3 regions of the Oceanobacillus phoenicis genome follow, and region 3 is predicted to be linked to each of the others. Evidence: riboswitches for the same ligand, from Rfam matches in the RefSeq annotation. Region 3 holds a riboswitch; each other region holds the start of a gene.
The links. A riboswitch is a leader RNA that binds a small molecule or an ion and turns the genes downstream of it on or off. The one in region 3 is predicted to bind S-adenosylmethionine.
Positions count from the first base shown of each region.

Region 1: another riboswitch for S-adenosylmethionine. It lies ahead of ABC346_RS05945 (methionine ABC transporter ATP-binding protein); the one in region 3 lies ahead of ABC346_RS08105 (carboxymuconolactone decarboxylase family protein).
Region 2: another riboswitch for S-adenosylmethionine. It lies ahead of ABC346_RS11875 (methionine ABC transporter ATP-binding protein); the one in region 3 lies ahead of ABC346_RS08105 (carboxymuconolactone decarboxylase family protein).

Region 1 covers NZ_JBDFME010000001.1:1,107,671-1,114,851, reverse strand. Annotated here, with positions in the region: gene ABC346_RS05975 (hypothetical protein) at 1-230, shown strand, start outside; partial or broken gene ABC346_RS05970 (GAF domain-containing protein) at 170-394, shown strand; gene ABC346_RS05965 (sensor histidine kinase) at 461-1,081, shown strand; gene ABC346_RS05960 (response regulator transcription factor) at 1,087-1,716, shown strand; gene ABC346_RS05955 (S66 family peptidase) at 2,123-3,157, shown strand; gene ABC346_RS05950 (YxcD family protein) at 3,348-3,647, shown strand; SAM riboswitch class I at 3,774-3,888, shown strand; gene ABC346_RS05945 (methionine ABC transporter ATP-binding protein) at 3,991-5,016, shown strand; gene ABC346_RS05940 (methionine ABC transporter permease) at 5,006-5,668, shown strand; gene ABC346_RS05935 (MetQ/NlpA family ABC transporter substrate-binding protein) at 5,696-6,565, shown strand; gene ABC346_RS05930 (M20 family metallopeptidase) at 6,585-7,181, shown strand, end outside.
Region 2 covers NZ_JBDFME010000001.1:2,400,198-2,407,378, reverse strand. Annotated here, with positions in the region: gene ABC346_RS11900 (MDR/zinc-dependent alcohol dehydrogenase-like family protein) at 1-883, opposite strand, end outside; gene ABC346_RS11895 (DeoR/GlpR family DNA-binding transcription regulator) at 1,139-1,903, shown strand; gene ABC346_RS11890 (glycine betaine ABC transporter substrate-binding protein) at 2,001-2,366, shown strand; gene ABC346_RS11885 (MetQ/NlpA family ABC transporter substrate-binding protein) at 2,410-3,231, opposite strand; gene ABC346_RS11880 (methionine ABC transporter permease) at 3,253-3,918, opposite strand; gene ABC346_RS11875 (methionine ABC transporter ATP-binding protein) at 3,905-4,921, opposite strand; SAM riboswitch class I at 4,983-5,087, opposite strand; gene ABC346_RS11870 (methyl-accepting chemotaxis protein) at 5,398-7,181, opposite strand, start outside.
Region 3 covers NZ_JBDFME010000001.1:1,603,871-1,611,051, forward strand. Annotated here, with positions in the region: gene ABC346_RS08075 (catalase) at 1-172, shown strand, start outside; gene ABC346_RS08080 (hypothetical protein) at 302-1,525, opposite strand; gene ABC346_RS08085 (PTS lactose/cellobiose transporter subunit IIA) at 1,658-1,972, opposite strand; gene ABC346_RS08090 (PTS sugar transporter subunit IIB) at 2,134-2,442, shown strand; gene ABC346_RS08095 (PTS sugar transporter subunit IIC) at 2,466-3,743, shown strand; gene ABC346_RS08100 (hypothetical protein) at 3,811-4,116, shown strand; SAM riboswitch class I at 4,757-4,865, shown strand; gene ABC346_RS08105 (carboxymuconolactone decarboxylase family protein) at 5,149-5,814, shown strand; gene ABC346_RS08110 (LLM class flavin-dependent oxidoreductase) at 5,875-7,181, shown strand, end outside.

The sequences.
Region 1 (7,181 bases), 500 kb from region 3:
CAGAGTTATTAAATGAAGGAACGGAGATAACTCAAACATTACATGAAGTGCTTGAAAAACTACTACAAGTCACTGGTTTCAAAATTGGCTGGATATTCCTTATAGATGAAGATCAAAATCCAAAATTAATTGCTAGTCATGCCCTTCCACACGCACTAACTGCAAACAACTGTTATCGAATGAAAAAAAAAGCTGTTGGTGCGTCAATCGTTATCGAAAGGGAGAATTAACAAAAGCTAGTAATATTATTGAATGTCAGCGCATTGAATCCGCCTTACGAGAAAACCACCATGAAAATGAGGGGCTCACCCATCATGCCACCGTTCCTTTACAAGCAGGTAATGAACGATTCGGTATATTAAATGTCGGGTCTCCTAATAAAACACACTTTCATAAACAAGAATTAGCATTACTAGAGTCGATAGCCTATCAAATTGGCACTGCATTAAAACGAATTTATTTGACCCAAAAAGAACAAGATATTGCGTTACTTACAGAGCGAACTCGCCTTGCACGTGACCTACATGATTCTGTAAATCAGTTATTGTTCTCATTAAGCTTAACTGCCAGAGCAGGTCAAGAGATTACCACTGAGCCAGAAGTAAAAGATACCTTTCAATATATACAAGACTTATCTCAAGAAGCTTTACGCGAGATGCGTACATTCATAAAACAACTTCATCCCCCTTCTCTAGAAAACGGCTTAATCTCTTCATTCATTAATTATGCAAAAGTTCTTGATTTACATATTCACACTAAAGTGAGCGGGATCAAGCCAATCGATCCGCAAATTGAAGAGGCTTTATGGAGGATTGGACAAGAAGCGATGGCCAACTGCAAAAAACATTCTGGACAACAGGATATCTTTATCGAGATAAATACAGTTGAACCAAACATTATTCTTACTATTTCAGATAAAGGTACAGGTTTCTTTTATGATAAAAAATTTGATATGCCTACCATGGGATTACGTAGTATGCAATCCCGCGCAGAAGAAATTGGGGGCAAATTTCAGGTTACAACTAAAGTCGGCATGGGAACTTTTATTCAAGTTACTATCCCATTTGTAAAGGAGGAATAACAAACTTGATTAAAGTATTAATAGCGGATGATCATCATGTTGTTCGACGTGGTCTAGTTATGTTTTTAAAAACACAACCTCCCATTAAAATTGTCGGTGAAGCTTCTAATGGACAAGAGGCAGTTGAACTTACACAATCCCAAAAACCCGATGTGATACTAATGGATATAATGATGCCCGTCATGAACGGTATTGAGGCAACAAGAAAAATCCGTTCATTATACCCCGAAGTAAAAATACTTATGCTCACAAGCTTTTCAGAACAAAACCATGTCATACCTGCATTAGAAGCCGGCGCTTCAGGGTATCAATTAAAGGATATTCAACCAGACGATCTAATTAGAAGTATTATTTCTCTTATGGACGGACAAACTCAACTGCATCCAAAAGTTACCAATCATTTAATGCCCGTCAATTCTATCCATCACCCATCGTATCGTTTAAATACATTAACCAATCGTGAAATAGAAGTATTAAAAGAAATCGCTAAAGGGAAAAGTAATAAGGAAATTGCTATTTCATTATTTATTACAGAAAAGACAGTAAAAACGCATATCAATAAAATCTTATCGAAATTAAACCTTTCCGATCGCACACAAGCTGCGTTATTCGCTGTAAAACACCACGTTGAGTGATTAATTGGTTGCTACCAAAACCTAAAGAAAATTGTTGTCTTTTTTTGTAAAACAAAAATGAGTACGATATGTTATTGAATCAATTACATCATTGCTAAGTTTTATTGGAAAACGAACGTTTTTTGATGTTTTATATAATAATGTTCCGATTACAAGAAATTCTTGGCTTTGATTGTAATGGAAGATGGCGACTCCTGCAGGAACAGTACGATCTGAAGATCCACTTGAAAAGTGATCTTCTTTTCAAGTTAGCTGAGGCCATACCTGCTAAAAAGCGTCCGTCTGAAATGGAAATCAAACAATGCAATATTAGGATTTTACACCAAAGATATTAATTATGAAATTGATTCTATTAGGTAAACTTAGAGATACTAGCTATCCCAAATAAAAAAGGAGTTGTATCCAAATGCTAATCAAACCACCAAGATTAAAAGCAGGAGATAAAGTTGCAACCATTTCCCTTTCATGGGGAGGTGCTGGTGAAGAGAACTTACAATGGCGTTATGATCAAGGAGTTAAACGTTTAGAAGAGGTATTTGGTTTACAAGTGATTCCCACTCCCAATAGTTTAAAAGGAGAAACATATCTTCATGCACATCCAGAGGCTCGTGCAAAAGATCTAATGGATGCTTTTGAGGATCCAGAAATAAAAGCAATTATTTCTAACATAGGCGGTGACGATAGTATTCGTCTATTACCATATATTGATTTCGATGTGATTCACAAAAATCCTAAAATATTCTTAGGGTATTCGGATACAACTATATCTCATTTCTTCTGTTATAAAGCAGGAATATCCTCCTTTTATGGACCATCTATCATGGTTGATTTCGCTGAGAATGTAGAAATGGATCCGTTCACTATCAAACATATCCATAAAACATTATTCTCGAACGAAGTAATTGGAGATATCGAACCACCTGAGCGTTGGACAAGTGATTTCCTAGAATGGGATATTAAAAATAAAGACACGAAGCGAACGACCTACCCTAATAAACCGTATGAGATTCTACAAGGAGAAGGTATTATACAAGGACGTTTAATTGGTGGATGTATTGACTCCTTGGAAAGTATAAAAGGGACGAAGCTTTGGCCAGAAATCGAACACTGGAAAGATACCATATTATTTATTGAAACTTCTGAGGAAGAACCGAAACCGGATCTTCTCGCTCGTTGGTTACAAAATTATGCTACACAGGGCATACTTCAAAGTGCGAATGGAATTATCTTTGCAAAACCGCATGGAGAAACCTATTACGAAGAATATAAACAAGTTATTACAAATGTATTAAAAGAAAATGGTCTATCCACACTACCTGTTCTTTATAATGTAAGTTTCGGGCATAGTGAACCAAAAGCAACACTTCCATTTGGTCGTATGGCAGGAATTAACTGTAATCAAGCTACTTTCTCTATTATGGAAAGCGCTGTGCAGGAATAAATCGGTGAATCGTATATACTAATCAGAAAATATTTTCTATTACTAATAAATCGTTTCACTTCATAAATTTGACATAATTATAGTAAAATAAGGTGACCGACTTCATAGAAAAGGGAGCTTAGATGATGAGGAAGTTTGCAGAGAAGTTATTACTACAAAATCAACATCAAAAAGAAGAGGAGCTTTGGAAGTGACGAAGCTAATCATTCCCGAAGAAGATATCATTCTTGCTGTATGTATATATATTGCTCGACAACGAGAAATCGAGCCAGGTGAAGTTAAAGTTGAACTTTTTTATGATGATTATTCCGGTTTCTCTGCAGAAATAACCACTGTATTCGGCAAACAAGAAATTGTAACAAAACATATTATTTCCGCTCTACGAGAATGGATTAAAGAAAATTTACATGCAAATCCATATGCTGGACTAAAGCTTGATTTAAATCGGACAAATGGTATTTATGCAAGACTCCGGAGTGAAGATGATTAGTATAAGTTCACATTTGCTATACTCGGAATATTTATCAGAATAATTTTATTTTTAAAACCATATTGACTTAATTTAATTTATCCTCTAGAATTACTTTCAATATAACAACTAAATATTTTACGTTTTTTCTTATCTAGAGAGATTGAGGGATCAGGCCCTATGACATCTCGGCAGCGGATTCTTTTGTTAAAGAATACTGTGCCAATTCCTGCAAATGCAATTAGCATTTGGAAGATGAGAAATGATGGCTTCTACATCTATACATATGGTTTAGAATCCCTCTTTTCTTGTCTTTCAAGAAAAGAGGGATTTTTTATTTTATCATTTGGTGAGGGGTTAAGACATGATTGAATTTCAGAATGTAACTAAAACATTCACACTTGGAAAAAGAAAAGTGGAGGCTGTAAAAGAAGTCTCTCTAACGATTGAGAAAGGAGATATTTATGGAATCATCGGATTCAGCGGCGCCGGAAAAAGCACTTTGCTTCGATTAGTAAATATGCTCGAACGGCCCACCGAGGGATCGGTACATATCCAAGGAACAGATGTTGGTAAATTATCCGCCAAGCAATTACGGGAGCGCAGAAGAAATATAGGAATGATCTTTCAAAACTTCAATTTATTCCAATCACGGACAGTCGCTGGAAATATTGCATACCCGCTTAAACTTGCGGGTACATCAAAAAGTGAAGTAAACAAAAGGGTTTCTGAACTACTACAATTCGTCGGTTTATCCGATAAAGCAAAAGATTACCCAGATCAGTTATCAGGTGGCCAAAAGCAACGCGTTGGTATTGCAAGAGCTCTCGCCACATCCCCCGATATTTTAATATGTGATGAAGCAACCTCTGCTTTAGATCCAAATACAACATCGGATATCTTGAAATTATTAAAAAGAGTAAATCGAGATTTAAGTATAACCATTCTACTTATCACCCATGAAATGGGAGTTATTCAATCGATATGTGACAAAGTGGCTGTTATGGAAGAAGGCAAAGTCATTGAGCATGGGAACGTGTTTGATACCTTTACAAACCCTTCTCACGAAACAACTAAACGATTTATTCGTTCAGTACAACAAGAACTTCCATCTGAGAAGGTGCTAAAAGAATGGACGGAAGCTGGTGGAGGTAATCTTTATCGTGTTTTATTTAAAGGCGAAAGAGCCACTGACCCTATCTTATCGAGTATAACGCGGAAACATAACATCGACTTTAATATCGTATATGGATCTGTCCGGGAACTACAGGAAAAATTATTTGGAAATCTCATTGTCTCTTTTGGAGGAGACGAACAGCAAGTTCAACAAGTTATTCATGAATTAGAAACGATTGTTGATATGGAGGAGGTGTATACACATGGGAGTTGATTGGAGTACATTTTGGCCACGAATTGTAGAGGCAACCGGAGAAACATTGCTCATGGTCACCGCAACTTTATTTTTTGGTTCCATTCTAGGTATATGCATGGGTTTATTACTATTTGTGACACGTGAAAACAACATATTAGAAAACAAGATTATCTTTAACGTATTGAACTTTATTATTAATATCATTCGTCCTATCCCATTTATCATTTTTCTAGTAGCAATCTCACAAGTTACCAGACTCGTCATTGGCACGACAATAGGAACTGCTGCCGCAATCTTCCCGATGACAATTGTTGCTAGTTTTACAATTGCTAGAGTAGTAGAAAATAATCTCGTTAGCATCGACCCTGGAGTTATCGAAGCTGCTAAAGCAATGGGTGCCAGTCCAGTAAAAATTATTTCCACTGTATTAATTCCCGAAGCGCTAGGACCATTAATTCTAGGACTTACATTTGTATCTATTTCGTTAATCGACTTCTCTGCTGTAGCAGGTACAGTTGGTGGCGGTGGTCTTGGACATATCGCGATGACATATGGCTATCAGCGATTCGACGGCAGCGTTATGCTCGTCACCGTAATCATACTTATCATTATGGTTCAAGTAGCTCAATGGCTCGGTAATACTATTTCCAAAAAAATTATGCGTCGTTAAATCAAACTATATTAGGAGGAGTATCATATGAGAAAATCATTTATTTTACTAGCATTATTCAGTTTTATATTATTTTTAGCAGCTTGTGGAAGTGATGAGGCAAAAGCTGGAGATGATGAAGTTACTGTAAAAATTGGAGTAAATGGTGCCGATGGAGTTCAATGGCCCCTTCTTAAAGAAAAAGCAGCAGAAGAAGGAATCAACATCGAACTTATCGAGTTTGCTGATTATACATTGCCGAACAACGCCTTAGCTCAGGGAGATATTGATATCAATGCTTTCCAACACATTGCTTTCTTAGGGCAATATGTGAAGGAAAGTGGTGAAGACATTGTTCCCATTGGATCTACTGTTCTTGCACCAATTGGATTATATTCCGAAAAGATCAGTGATGTTTCTGAATTGCAAGAAGGAGACAAAATTGCCATTCCAGATGATCCATCTAACCAAGCTCGCTCCTTACGCGTATTAGAGAGTGCCGGATTACTTACATTAAATGATAATTTTGGAATGTTCGGTGACCCTTCGCAAATAGAAGAAAACCCGTTGAATTTAGAAATCATTCCAATGACAGCACAACAAACTGCCCATGTACTGCCAGATGTCGCTGCATCTGTGATCAACAATGGTGTAGCTGGTCAAGCAGGCTTTGAACCAGGTGAAGATCCAATTTATATTGAAGATGCAGATGGAGAAGCAACACACCCTTACGTCAATATTATCGCAACACGTGCAGAAGACAAAGATAATGAAGTTTACCAGCGTATCGTAGAACTATATCAAGAAGAGGATATTGAGCAAGCCATTAAAGATGATACCAACGGTGGGTCTTTCTTAGTGAAATTAACGCAAGAACAGTTAGATAAAGCCTTTGAACAATTAAAAAAACAACAATAATACATGAGGAGGAAACAAAATGAGTATTGTTCAATCACGTCAAGAAGCTATCTTTCAAAATATCGAGGAAAATAAAGACAAATATATTCAAATTAGTCAGGACATTCATGCACAGCCAGAGATTGGAAATGAAGAATTTTATGCAAGTTCGAAGTTAATCCAAACACTAGAAAATGCAGGTTTCACTGTTGAATCAGCAGTTGCAGGACATAAGACGTCCTTTTTCGCATCCAAAGATAGTGGCAAAGAAGGTCCAACGATTGCTTTTCTCGCAGAGTATGATGCGCTCCCTGGAATCGGGCATGCTTGTGGACACAATATTATTGGTACAACCAGCGTTGCAGCTGCTATCGGCTTAGCTGAATCCCTTTCAGAAACTGCAGGCCGTGTCGTGGTATTAGGTACACCTGCTGAAGAAGGTGGCCCAAACGGAAGCGCTAAAGGTAGTTTTGTAAAACATGGTCTTTTAAAAGATATTGATGTGGCACTTATGCTCCATCCATCCGGAAAAACAAGTTTAACAAGTGAAACATTAGCAGTAGATCCTTTAGAATTCCATTTCTATGGGAAGCCTGCTCATGCATCTGGAGCTCCAGAAAAAGGGATCAATGCATTA
Region 2 (7,181 bases), 800 kb from region 3:
ATACACTAAATTCTACAAATCTACCTAATTTACGAATAGCATGTAGTCCTTGTTCTACTGATTTTGGATGTCCAGTAGCCTCAATATATATGTCACAACCATATCCATCAGTCATATCTTTTATTTCTTTCACGACATCTGTCTTACTTGGATTCATAACAATATCTGCTCCGAACTGTTTAGCAAGTTCTAAACGGTCTTCTTTCATATCTAATACTATTAATTTAGCAGGTCCTGATTTTTTAATGGCACCAATCATACCTAGACCTAATGTACCCGCACCAGAAAGAACAACGAAATCTCCTAATTGTACTTGAGCACGTTGTACCGCATGTAAGCTACAAGCATATGGTTCAATGAGTATAGCATCTTCAATTGGTAAATCTTCTGGAACTTTATAGTTAATCGCTTCTTTCGTAAACTTCATATATTCCGCCATTCCACCATTTACGTTATTTTGGAATCCATATAAATCATGTTTTTCACACATCCAATATTGACCTCGATTACAGAAACGGCACTCCCAACAAGGTACAATTTGCTCAGAAATAACACGGTCACCTATTTTAAAATCAGTCACTTCACTACCTTTTTGCACAATCCGACCAATAAATTCATGACCAGGAATCATCGGAGCTTTAATATATGCAGGTTGTGTTTCATCTCCCCAAAAACTGGGTGCACCTTCATACGCTTTAATATCCCCAGCACAAATTCCACAAGCCTCTAATTTCACAATAATTTCTTTTTCATTTTCTAGTTTTGGAGTCTCTACACTTTCTTCAAATTTATAATTTTTAGGGCTATATGCTACAACAGCTTTCATATGTGTTGGTATTTCTTGCTGTTTCTTCATTTCTGTTTTTTCTACTGCTTTCTCCATTCTTTCATCTCCCTTGTTAATAGTTAATAAAAATTAATTTCAATATTCCGTTTTGAAATCGTTTTCAAATTATAATTATATATTATCATCCATTTTCGTATTGTCAACAATTTCTTTTAATTTCTATTGTTTATTATCTATATGATGATTTAATGAATTTATTCGAAAGTAAACGAAAGTATTTTTACTTCTTTATTGATTAAATTTGTAAAATAACCTAATATGAAACTAGATTACTTATAAGGGTGAAGTTTCATGAAAATGTTTGCTAGTGAAAGAAGAAATAAAATTATTGCTCTATTACAAGAACAAAAAAGAATTACTGTAAAAGATATCTCTTCACAAATAGGGGTATCTGAAGCAACTTTACGTGCAGATCTAAACAAAATGGAAAATGATGGCTTACTAACAAGAACGCATGGTGGGGCAATCATAAATGAAGAAAATGAAACAAGTTTCAATGCAAGAAAAAAAAGAAATAGAGAGGAGAAAGTTCAAATATGTAATAAGGCTTTTGAACTTATCGAAGAAAAGCAATGTATTTTACTAGATGCTAGTTCCACTGCTCTAGAACTAGCACGTCTATTAAATCAATCCTCAAAGAGAGTAACAGTAGTAACAAGTGGTATTCAAACTGCCTTTGAATTAAAAGATAATCCTGATATCACTACAATTTTGATCGGAGGAGTCGTTACAAAAAAATCCGCTTCGATCGAGGGTACTTTAGGTATCGATATTTTAGATAACGTTAATATTGATATTATGTTTACCTCTGCAAATGCCTTCTCTTTTGAGAATGGCTTAGAAGACTTTAATCTATATGAAGTACAATTAAAAAAGGATATAGTCCGAAGAGCTTCAAAAGTTGTTGCTCTTATTGATTCCACAAAAATTGGCAAATCATCAAGTGCCGTATTTGCAAAGTTCGATCAGATAGATCGGATTATAACAGATCAACCTATAGATCCGTTATTTAATAGCAAATTAGAATCACATCAGATAGAAACAATCGTAGTGTAATCTTTATTATAAAAAAAGCTCTCGGTGATGCTGAAGCAATAGAATTCCGTCCTTTATCAGCTCAAGAACGTTTTACTGCTTTACAAACTGGTGAGGTATAGCAAGTTCTGAACCAGCTATGTTAACCGCATTGCAAAACGCCATTAATAAAGAAGAAGAAATTGTTGTGCCTTTATGGAACCCACATCGCGTGTTTTCTGAAATGGACTTAAAATACTTAGAAGACCCGAAAAATTTATTTGGTGATGCTGAAAAGATTCACCATGCTACACGCCAAGATTTCAGCAATGATTTCCCTGAAGTTAACCAATGGTTTAAAAACTGGAAAATGTCTGATGAACAAATTGGTGAGTTAATGAGTTATGTCAATGAAGCAGAAGAAAATGGTCAAGAAGCCATTGCTGGCGCTGAAAAATGGGTCGAAGAGAATAAAGAATTAATTAATGAATGGTTAGAGAAATAAAGAAAAGCAGTCGGTTTTATATTCCGACTGCTTTTTTATACACCTATTCAAGCATCCACTGAGGTTTTCCAAAACCTTGGAATTTGTCATCGATAATTTGTTCAAATTCATCTGATTCCACAATTTCTTTAATATCTTTCACCCACTGTTCTTCCAAATCTTCTGTGTTTACAACAACTCGATTTCGATAATCATCTGGCATATCTTCTAATACTAAGGCATCCAATAAATCCATATCTGCTGAAAGCGCAAAATTCCCTGGTACTGCTGATGCATCCTCAGAATCTACTAATCGTGGTAATTGAGCAGCTTCTACTTCTTGGAACTCAAGATTTTTAGGGTTCTCTACAATATCTTTAGCCGATGCTTTTAAGGGATCTACCTCTTCACTAATTTCAATAAGACCCGCATCCTCCAACATGATTAATGTTCTAGCTAGATTCGTAGGATCATTCGCAATGGTAATCTTACTACCATCTTCAATTGATTCAATACTATCAAAGGAATTAGAATATAATCCCATAGGGGCAGTAGGTACAATGATTACTTCAGATAAATCCATTCCATTTTCCTCTGCGAATGCTTCATAATAAATTTTATGCTGAAAAAGATTAGCATCAATATCCCCATTATGTAATGCATTATTCGGTTGAACGTAATCCGTAAACTCTGTATTATTCACTTCATAACCCATTTCTTCTAGTAATGGTGCAATTGCGTCTATAACCATATCACTATAAGGGCCGACAGTTGCGCCAAATTCAATTGTTTTCTTTTCCCCATCTCCACCTTCAACTTCTTCGCTACCGCAGGCTGCCAATATTGTAACACTAACTAAAATGACTAAGAATAATTTCCACTTCATATTAATTCACTTCTCCATTCTCTATCTTTTATTTACACTCTTTGCAATAAAATCACCTAAATATTGAATGAATTGCACTAGTACAATAAGAACAATAACTGTTGTAAACATCACGGTATCATCATATCGATAATATCCATACCGAATTGCTAAATCACCGATACCGCCTCCTCCAACAGTACCAGCCATAGCTGAATATCCGACTAAACTGATTGCCGTTATAGTAAGTCCACTAATAAAACCAGGTTTTGCTTCTGGATAAACAATATCTTTAATAATTAACCAAGGCGATGCTCCTGTTGCAATTGCAGCTTCAATCACCCCACGGTCAATTTCTCTTGCAGCAGATTCTACGATTCTTGCATAGAAAGGAATAGCTGCAACAGATAATGATACGGATGCTGCTAATGGACCTGTTGTTGTATCGACTAACCATTTTGTAAATGGAAGTAAAAATACAAGTAGTATAATAAATGGAATCGAACGAATTAAATTAACGACAATACCTAACGTAGATTTAATTAGTCTATTTTCTAAAAATAAACCTTGGTCTGTGACATATAATAGAATGCCAATAGGCAGTCCAATAATTAATGCAACAAGTAAACCAAGACCAACCATCAACATGGTCTCTAAGAAAGCTTGGTTTAGCTCAGGAAGTATATCAAAAATACTAGCGAGATGCATATTGAATCACCTCCACTTGCTTCAAGCGTTCTTCTAAGTAACCAATAGCACTACTTATTTCAGAGGATTCTCCGTTTACCTCCATAATGAAAACACCTAATGGTTTATCTTTTATGTATTCTACTTTTCCGTGAAGAATATTTCCGCTTATCTTATGTTGTTGTAACATATCAGATACGACTGATTCAGCAGCTATATCTCCACGAAATTGAAGTTTAAGTAGTGTTCCAGTGCATTGCTTTAACAAAGCTTCCGGTAATTGAAAATCTAGAACTGTCTGGATAAAATCTTTCGTTAATCTCTCAACTGGATTCGCAAAAATGTCATATGTCTTTCCTTTTTCAATGACTTTACCATCTTGCATCACGGCGCAACGATCACAAATTTCTTTTACTACTTCCATCTCATGGGTTATGATGACAATAGTGATACCCATTTCTTCATTTATTCTCTTTAAAAGTTTTAAGATTGATTTAGTTGTACTAGGGTCTAATGCCGATGTCGCCTCATCACAAAGTAACACTTTTGGATTGTTTGCAAGTGCTCTTGCTATACTAACCCGTTGCTTTTGTCCACCACTTAATTGAGAAGGATATTGATTTGCTTTATCTTCTATTCCCACTAATTTCAATAGTTCCAGAGTCCTCTTATTCCGCTCCAACTTGCCAATCCCAGCTGCCTTTAGTGCAAATGAGACATTTTCCACCACTGTTTTGGAAGATACTAAATAGAATCCTTGAAAAATCATCCCCATGGATTGCCTTGCCTTGCGTAACTGTTTACTGTTTAAATCTAACAAGTCAATGCCATCGACAATCACTCTACCTTTTGTTGGTCTTTCCAGTACATTAATACACCGTAAAAGCGTACTTTTACCTGCACCGCTATATCCAACAATGCCATATATTTCCCCTTCATTGATATCAAGGGAAACTTGATCTACCCCAATTACTCTTTTCTTTTTAGTTTCATAGTATTTCTCGATATTTTCCAACTGGATCATCCACAACACACTCCATCAAAAAACCTTCTTTCATTCCGAAAGAAGGTTTTTACATATCATCACCTTATCTTTCAGAATAAAAATTCTGCAGGAAGAAGCACCACTCCTTAAAGGTAGGTTGCTGTGACATCATCGGTCCTGATCCCTCCGTCACTCTGGATAAGTTATTCAATTTTAAATTAAAAATAATAAGAATAATCATAATCTGATAATCCTGATTTGTCAATATGATTATATATTTTTATCTAGTGATTAAAGAGATACAGTTAAACCAAGTTCCATTGATACTAACCATACCATATTACTAATCGTCAATTATATCTAGCTGTAAGAGATTATATACTTTTAAGTAACTTTCAATTACTTCCTCGGTTCCAAATTCGTAGAAAAACGTATGAGTATAATAGCTATAATGAGAATGAGGCTCTTAACATAATTTAGAGCCCCCCTCGCGCTAGTGTTTTATGATGTGTTGTTTAATTTTTAGACAGTTTAAAATTCTCTACTAACTGTTGTAATTCTTCAGCTACAAGTGTTAAATCAGATGCTGAATTTGTAATTTCTTCCATAGAAGCGAGTTGTTCTTGTGTGGATGCTGAAACATTTTCCGCCTCATCTGAAACTGTATCACCAATAGAAGCTACCCCTTCAAATATAGAAGTAAATTGTTTAGTTGCAGTTGAAATTTCTTCAACTTCAGTAGTTACACTCATAATTTGATTCGTTATGGAGTCAACATAACCAGTAATTGTAGAAAATGATTGATCCGCATTATGTGCAATGGTAATTCCTTTTTCAACTTCTGTTGTTGCAGCTTTCATCGAACTCACTGTATTGGCTGTTTCCGACTGAATTGCACTAATCATTGTCTTAATTTGTTCTGCTGATTGAGAAGACATCTCAGCAAGTTTTCTTACTTCATCAGCTACAACAGCAAACCCTTTCCCATGCTCTCCAGCTCTTGCTGCTTCGATTGCAGCATTTAGGGCTAATAAGTTTGTTTGCTCGGAAATATCTGTTATAACATCAATAATTTTACTAATTTCTTCTGATTGATTTCCTAAACCTTCTATATTATTCGATAGTTGATGTGTATTCTCTTTGATAAATTTCATTTGACCTATTGTCGTATTCAGTGCTTTATTTCCTTCATTAACAGCTGATATGGTATTGGTAACTGTATTTGAAACCTCTTTCGAACTTGATTCAATAGTATGAATAGAATCCGTCATTTCCTTAGCTAATTTGGAACTTTGCGTTATATTGTTATTTAGATTACTCATCCCCTCAGCTACTTCTTGTACAGATGAAGAAATTTGTTCTGTTGCTGAAGTATTTTGTTCTGTACTTGCATTCAATTGTTCTGCAGAAGACGCTAAATGATTAGATTTATCTCTTACTTGCAGTATAATTCCATTCAAGTTTTCTCGCATTTTATTGAATGATTGTGCAAGTGTACCTAATTCATCATTTCTATATAAGTTTACCTCATCGCTTAGGTCTCCATGACTTATTGTGTTACTTGCACTTACAAGGTGATAAATCGGTTTAGAAATGGAGCGAATAATAAATATAATTAATACTCCACCAAGTACTAATGCGATTGTAATAACAAATATTGTCGTGTTTAAAATTGGACTCACATTAGATGAAATCTCACTATTAAACATAGCCCCCGCTATCTTCCAACCTGTAATCTCACTTGTAGCAAATGCTAATTGTTTTTCGTCACCTTCAAAAAGATAGCTGAACTTCCCACTTTCTGAATCATATAGTTTGGTGAAAAAATCTTCGGTTGCTTCAGCACCAGCCTCATAATCGGGATGACTAATATAATTTTGTGTTTCATCTAAGAGAAACAAATACCCTTCTTCTCCGATAGTGACTGAATTAATTATATCTGTTAAACTAGCCAGCTCAAGGTTTACTGCCACCACACCATTATTATTCGAAGTAGTTTTGGCAAGAGTCACCACCACTTGATTAGAAGAAGCCGATACATAAGGAGTTGTGACAATTACTTCTCCTTGATTGTCCATCGCTTGTTGATACCAAGGTCGCTCTCTTGGATCATAATCTGGCGGATTTTTAAAGGATGTAGGAAAGTTCATAAACTCCCCCGTTTCCGTCCCTACATATGTTTGTTCAAAAGCTACATCTTTCGCAGTTTGCATATTTTCTAAAATTCTTCCTGTCGCTTCATCTGCATTATCTTCTATATCCGATGGATCAATTGCAGTTGATAAGTATTCGATACTAT
Region 3 (7,181 bases):
TTACGAGTCACTTTCAGATGATCAAAAAGATGATTTAATCAACAATATGGCAGGAGGATTAGCAACAGTTTCTCCAGAAGTTTTTTCTATTGTTGATGGCTATATGCAACAAGCTTCAGAGGATTTATCTCGAAAGTTGACTAAAGTAGTAACGATGAAGCGAAATGCGTAAAAAGTTTTAGAAGAAATAAGTAGTACTTTTGAAAGATCGCATTAAAGAAATAGCTTTTAATATGAAATTAAACCAGATAAAAACACCTCTAAGAACAGATTTTAATCTAGATTTAGAGGTGTTTTTCGTTTAATTATCTTCACTTTTAGATTTTTTTTGATCTTCTTCTGCTTTCTTCTGATTTCTTTTTTCTTGGATTCGTTTATGTCTCTGACGTTGGCGATATCCGTAGGTTGATTCTAGGACGGCATTCTCATTTTCCAATGCAGAACCAAGGGCACCAACAATTGTTGCAATACTTGTAGCTGTCCATGCGATGTAGAAATAATTTTGTATACCAACTTCGCCTGTTAGTTGATCTTCCAACATTCCCATTGGGATAAATGTTGTAACTGCTAAGGTGAATAAGCAGAACAAAATAAGATAGTAGATACATACCGTTAATAATAGCGTTAGAAAAGTTGTCGCATTATATAACTTTCTTAAATAGTTATTATTCGCATCTTGTGGTCGTTCCCATAATTGATGACCAAGGATAATCCAGATTACCATTGCTAATATGGCGACAATAGATAAGATCATCATTCGAGTAATCGTGTAGTAATTACTCAATTGCCATAGAGTTGGAAATACGAGTGCATATGCCCCTGTGGTAAAAGCAATGATAATTACTTTCATAAATGCTGGAAACAGTGACCAAGGACGGTTTGCTCTTACCATACCAGTAATAATTCGTAAGGCAATACTCCACTTTTTTGGTACGGTAAAACGAACATCAATGCTTGAATCATGTTTCGCTTCTTGTTCATTAGGCGTTTCTCTTTTAATTGGAGAAAGATACTCGAAGAAACGCTTCCCAATTAAATGTCTCGAGTCTTTGTTTTTCAATTGTTTGTGATTATCGTTCATCGATTGAATGCGTTGTTGCGCTTTGTCTCTATCTGCATCATCACTACCATAAAACATTTCATTGACTAGTTGTAATATCGATTCGCGGAGCCTTCTAATCATCATTGTCGAACCAAGACTGGGCAGGCTGATTAATGCAATATTTTCTTCTTCACTCGCTTCTGCAAGGATTAACCTTTTTTCTTTAAATATAGGCAAATCCGTAAGACAAACAGTAAAGTCCCAGTTGTTATTTTCTTTGATCTCTTTAGTAGCTTTTAAAATATCTAATGAATCTCCAGCACCTGTTAATGGATCTTCTAGATAATATAATTCCCATTCACAATTCTCATCTACGTAATATTGTAGTAAATTAGGGAGCTCATCCTGAAGTCTTGCTGCGATATCTTTTGGATAGCCTGGGGCTGATATTAAACCTAGACTTCTAGTTGTGGACGTAGACATATTTTCACCTTCTCTATCTATGTTAACCAATTTTATATTTCTATATTTATCCAAAAAGTAGTTGCCTTAAACTTTTATGTAATATAGAAATACCTATAGACAACATTTAGGTTACTATAGGTATATTTTCTTTCACTCAGTTTTTTCAAAACGTTGTAGGATTTTAATCATTTCTTCAATTAGAGAAATCTCACTCAATGCGGCCATTAGATGATCTTGTGCATGAACCATTAATAAAGACATTTTAATGTTTTCTCCCGTAATCTCTGCTTGAATTAGTTTAGTCTGTGTATTATGTGCCAAATTTAAGGTGCTATGGGCTTCTTTTAATTTTTTTCTCGCAGTTTCTAATTCTCCATTTTGAGCTAATTGGAGTCCCTCATAAGCAATTGCCTTTGCATCTCCACTTTTTGATATCAATTGAAAAATTTCTAATTCTAAATCCATGACATCACCCCTCCTACTTTTATGTATGTTTTCAATAATCATAAAATGAGAACAAGCTTCATAAATTTTAATAACGATTTATTTTTGAAATAAAGTTGGCGACTGATTTTTCCATATTGACAATAATGCGCCAAGGAAGATCATACAAAAGGAGTGGGAGGATGAAGGTATTATTTGTTTGCGCAGGTGGGATGTCGAGTTCGATTGTCGTTAATACACTAAAAAAAGAAGCGGCTAAAATTGGACAAGAACTAGATGTGAAAGCAATAGGTTCTAGTGAAGTGGCGCCTGAATTAGAGAATGGCTGGGATGTAGTGATGGTAGCCCCACAAATTCGTCATCGATTCGACCATATTAAGAAAGAAGCAGATGAGGCAGGTGTTCCTTGTGGAGCAATTCCACCACAGGCCTATACTCCACTCGGCGGACCATTGTTGCTAAAGACAATGAATGAGTTGGTAGAATCATAAAATCATGAGAGGGGTATACATCTATGGGAAAGTTCACCAACTTTTTAGAACATAAAGTATCTAATCCAATGGCAAGGTTAGCGGAACAACGTCATTTATTAGCTATTCGTGATGGAGTCATTTCATCATTGCCGTTTATTATTGTTGGGTCATTTTTTCTAATTATTGCATTTCCACCTTTACCAGAATCATGGATGATTACGCAGTGGGCAACCGAACATGCAGCTGAGATATTAATTCCATATCGAATGACCATGTTTATTATGTCTTTATATGTTGCGTTTGGCATAGGGTATAATCTCGCCCAATCGTATAAGATCGATCCTTTATCCGGTGGTCAAATTGCGGTGGCTTCATTATTACTTACTATTACACCTTCTGTTGTAGAAGAACTTGGATTCGTTATACCAATGCAATACTTAGGAGGGAGCGGTCTCTTTGTCACTATCATTGTATCGATACTTTCGGTGGAGATTTTTCGATTTTGTAAGCAACGGGAAATTACGATTAAGCTCCCTGAAGCAGTGCCAGCCTCTGTCAGTCGTTCCTTTGAGGCATTAATTCCAGTAGCGATTGTTATTTTACTGATGACGTTGATCACTGTAGTAATGGGAGTTAATTTACATGCACTCGTGGAGAGAATGGCGGCCCCACTTGTAACTGCTGGAGACAGTCTATTTGGCATATTAGTTCCTGTATTTTTAATTACCTTTTTTTGGTCCTTTGGGATTCATGGGGTTTCTGTCGTTGGTTCAGTTGCACGTCCGCTTTGGGAAGTGTATTTATTAAATAATGGAGAAGCTGTTGCGTCTGGGGCAGATACATTACCACATATTGCTCCAGAACCTCTTTATCAGTGGTTTATATGGATTGGGGGATCGGGAGCAACGTTAGGTCTCGTTATTGTCATGTTACTTTTTGCAAGATCAAAGTACTTAAAAAATTTAGGCCGCACTGTTGTAGCACCGAGTATTTTTAATATTAATGAGCCAGTAATTTTTGGTTTGCCGATTGTCTTAAATCCTATATTGATAATTCCATTTGTCATAACACCATTAGTTACAGCAACTATTGCGTATTTCGCAACTTCGTGGGGACTTGTTTCACCTACATTTGTAAAAGCTCCATGGACATTGCCGGCACCAGTTGGCGCGTATTTAGCCACAGGAGGGGATTGGCGATCAATCATTCTAGTATTTGTAAATATCGCAATTTCTATTGGAATTTATCTTCCGTTTTTCAAAGTGTACGATCGCAAAATGCTAGATATGGAGAATGGTGAATCGACTCCAATAGATTAATATATTCATCCTACAAAGGGTATCTATTTGTATGAGATCCCTTAAGTTGATTTAGGGAGTGAGGAAGTTGAGAAGTTCTAAAATAATACCACAAATCAGTTTTAAAGGTGTATTCATATTTGTAGGTACTCTCTTTATTGGAACGATAATTCTATCTATGTTGTTGCGACTTATTTTTCAATCAGAGCCACTGATATATTTTCTAAGTGCAGGAATTTCAGCATCTTTAGGCGGAATTATTGTTTTGACAAAAGTAGATGCAAAATCTATTGATCGACCGCTCTTTAAGAAGAGAATCATTCTAGCAATCGTTGTTGGATTTGTCACTAGTGCCTTAATGACATTCGTTTTCGGAGGCGACATACTAGGGTAGTAAAAGTGAATTAGGATTAGAAGTAGTGATATATGAGTCAAGTCATTCTATGTTCCCGTAATCAGAACGGGAGAGGGAATCTGGTAAGATAAAGGCGATTTATGTTCCCGTAATCAGAACGGGAGAGGGAATCTGGTAAGATAAAGGCGATTTATGTTCCCGTAATCAGAACGGGAGAGGGAATCTGGTAAGATAAACGTGATCTATGTTCCCGTAATCAGAACGGGAGAGGGAATCTGGTAAGATAAAGGCGATTTATGTTCCCGTAATCAGAACGGGAGAGGGAATTGGTAAGATAAAGGCGATTTATGTTCCCGTAATCAGAACGGGAGAGGGAATCTGGTAAGATAAACGCGGTTTATGTTCCCGTAATCAGAACGGGAGAGCAAACCCGGTAAGATAAAATAATGTTATGTTACCAAACTACAGTTTGTGCAGTCGAATGAGGGTACATGGTAATTCCCGCCGCTGCTACCGAATACTGAGTAAAGTCTGAGCCAGAATAAATATAAACATCGAGAAAATAGTCCGATGGATTCAAATTTCACATTACATTGAATTAATCGAAAATTAACTATTGACAGTTATTTGCTGGTTCGTTATGCTAATATACAAATCTTACACAACTACATATTTATTTTCCTTATCAAGAGTCGGGGGAGGAACCTGGTCCGTGGATCCCGCAGCAACCAGTTACAGTTAAGTAACATGGTGCTCATTCCAGCAAGCTTATGCTTGATAGATGAGAAAAGTGTTTATGCCCACTAAATGAAACTCTTCCTCATCGGAAGGGTTTTTTCTTTTTACGAAATGGTGTGCTGTGTATAACGAGATAACTATAAACAGCCGAGTACGTTCCGCTCCAGCGCTCTTGATTTCTTCTAAAAGGGTGTAAAGAATAATTGGAACAATGAAACTTTAAATATGACTAAACTGATAAGTTAACTACATTTAGGAGGCGGATCGAAACAGACGTAAAGCCAGACAAACGAAATTTCACAAGAAAAATTAAAACGAAGAGGAGAGTTTATAATGCCAACTACAAAAACAGAGAGTCTTTATAAAAAATCGTATTTTAGTCGAATTCAAGAATTAAAGGAGTTTGCACCAGATGTATTTAATTCGTTCTTTGCTTTCAATAACAAAGCATTAGAAGAAGGGAAGCTTTCGGTCAAGCAAAAAGAATTAATTGCGGTGGCAGTTGCTCATATTACAGGTTGTCCATATTGTATTGAACTTCATGTAGGGAATGTGAAAAAGCAAGGTGCTGATAAAGAAGAAGTGACAGAAGCGATATTTGTTGCTACAGCATTAAAGGCAGGTTCCTCATTAGCACATGGGGTAAATGGCTTAAATGCATACGACGGAAACAGCGATGATGAATTGTATAAAGCCTCCTATTTTAATCGATTAAAAGAACTCGGTGAGACAAGTGAAGATGCTTTCAAAGCCTTCATAAAATTTGATGGAGCTGCATTAAAGGGAGGAAAGCTATCCCTGAAGGAGAAAGAGTTGATTGCAGTGGCTTCTGCTCATACAACTGGGTGTGCATATTGTATTGATTCACATACGAAAAATGCAAAAGAAGCCGGAGCCAGTAAAGAAGAGCTATCAGAAGCAATTTTTGTTGCTGTCGCTCTTAAAGCGGGTTCTGCATTAGCACATAGTGTAAATGCTTTAAATGCATACGATGAATAATAGTTTTCTAGATAACCAAACAATGACGCTTTCTATTAATAACAACAAGGAGTTGAGCATATGGCAAAACAAATTCATTTAAATGGATTCGTGCAAAATTCACCTTCACCTCATTCAACTGGTCTATGGAAACACGACAAGGATCAAGGCACGAACCATAATCGATTAAACTATTGGACGGAAATCGCACAAATTTTAGAGCGTGGTAAATTTGACTCATTATTTATTGCTGATGTGTTAGGGACGTATAGTGTCTATGGGAAAAGTCATGATGCAGCAGCAAGAGGTGCAGTTCAACTTCCTGCACATGACCCTTTACTACCAATTACAGCAATGGCTGCAGTGACTGAGCATCTAGGTTTTGCGCCAACGATTTCTACAACCTATGCTCAACCGTATGTTTTGGCACGACAACTTTCTACATTAGATCATTTAACAGATGGGAGAGTTGGTTGGAATGTTGTAACCTCCTATCTAGAAAGTGAAGCTGTCAATATGGGGCTAACGGAACGGTTGCCAAAAGAATTACGTTACAATCGAGCAGATGAATTTTTAGATGTAGTATATAAGCTTTGGGAGCATAGCTGGGATGAGGATGCGATAATTTATGATCGTGCAAATGATGCTTTTGCTGACCCAGAGAAAGTTCGTTTGATTAATCATAGCGGGGAGTTTTTTAATTTGCCAGGACCGCATTTAATTGAACCTTCACCGCAACGAACACCAGTATTATTTCAAGCTGGAGCATCACCAAAAGGAAGAGATTTTGCAGCGAAACATGCGGAAGCAGTTTTTACAAAGCAAACATCCATTGAATCGTTGAAAAATTATTCAGCTGACATTCGTCAACGTGCTCAAGAAAAAGGTAGAAATAAAGATGACGTTAAGATATTTCCAATGATGTTACCGATAGTTGGTTCAACAGAAGCAGAGGCGATTGCGAAGTATGAGGACTTCGTAAATCATATTAGCTATGAGGGTACTGCCTCCTTACTTTCAGGACATACAGGAATTGACTTTTCCGAGTATGATCCAGATCAATATATTGAAGATATTGAAACAGAAGCAGTCCAAGGAAATCTAGACTTGTATACGAAGGATCCGCATCGTAAATGGACATTACGTGAGGCAATAAAAAATCATGGCCTTGGAAATGGATGTCCAAAGTTTGTTGGTACTCCAGAACAGATTGCTGATCAAATTGAAAAGTGGGCAATTGAAGGTGATATAGATGGATTTAATGTTGCATTAGCAACTTCTCCGGATACGTTCCGTGATTTTGTTGATCATGTAGTTCCGGTGTTACAAGAACGCGGTATCTATCGCAAGGAGTATGAAGGCACTACATTACGTGAAAATTTCTTTGG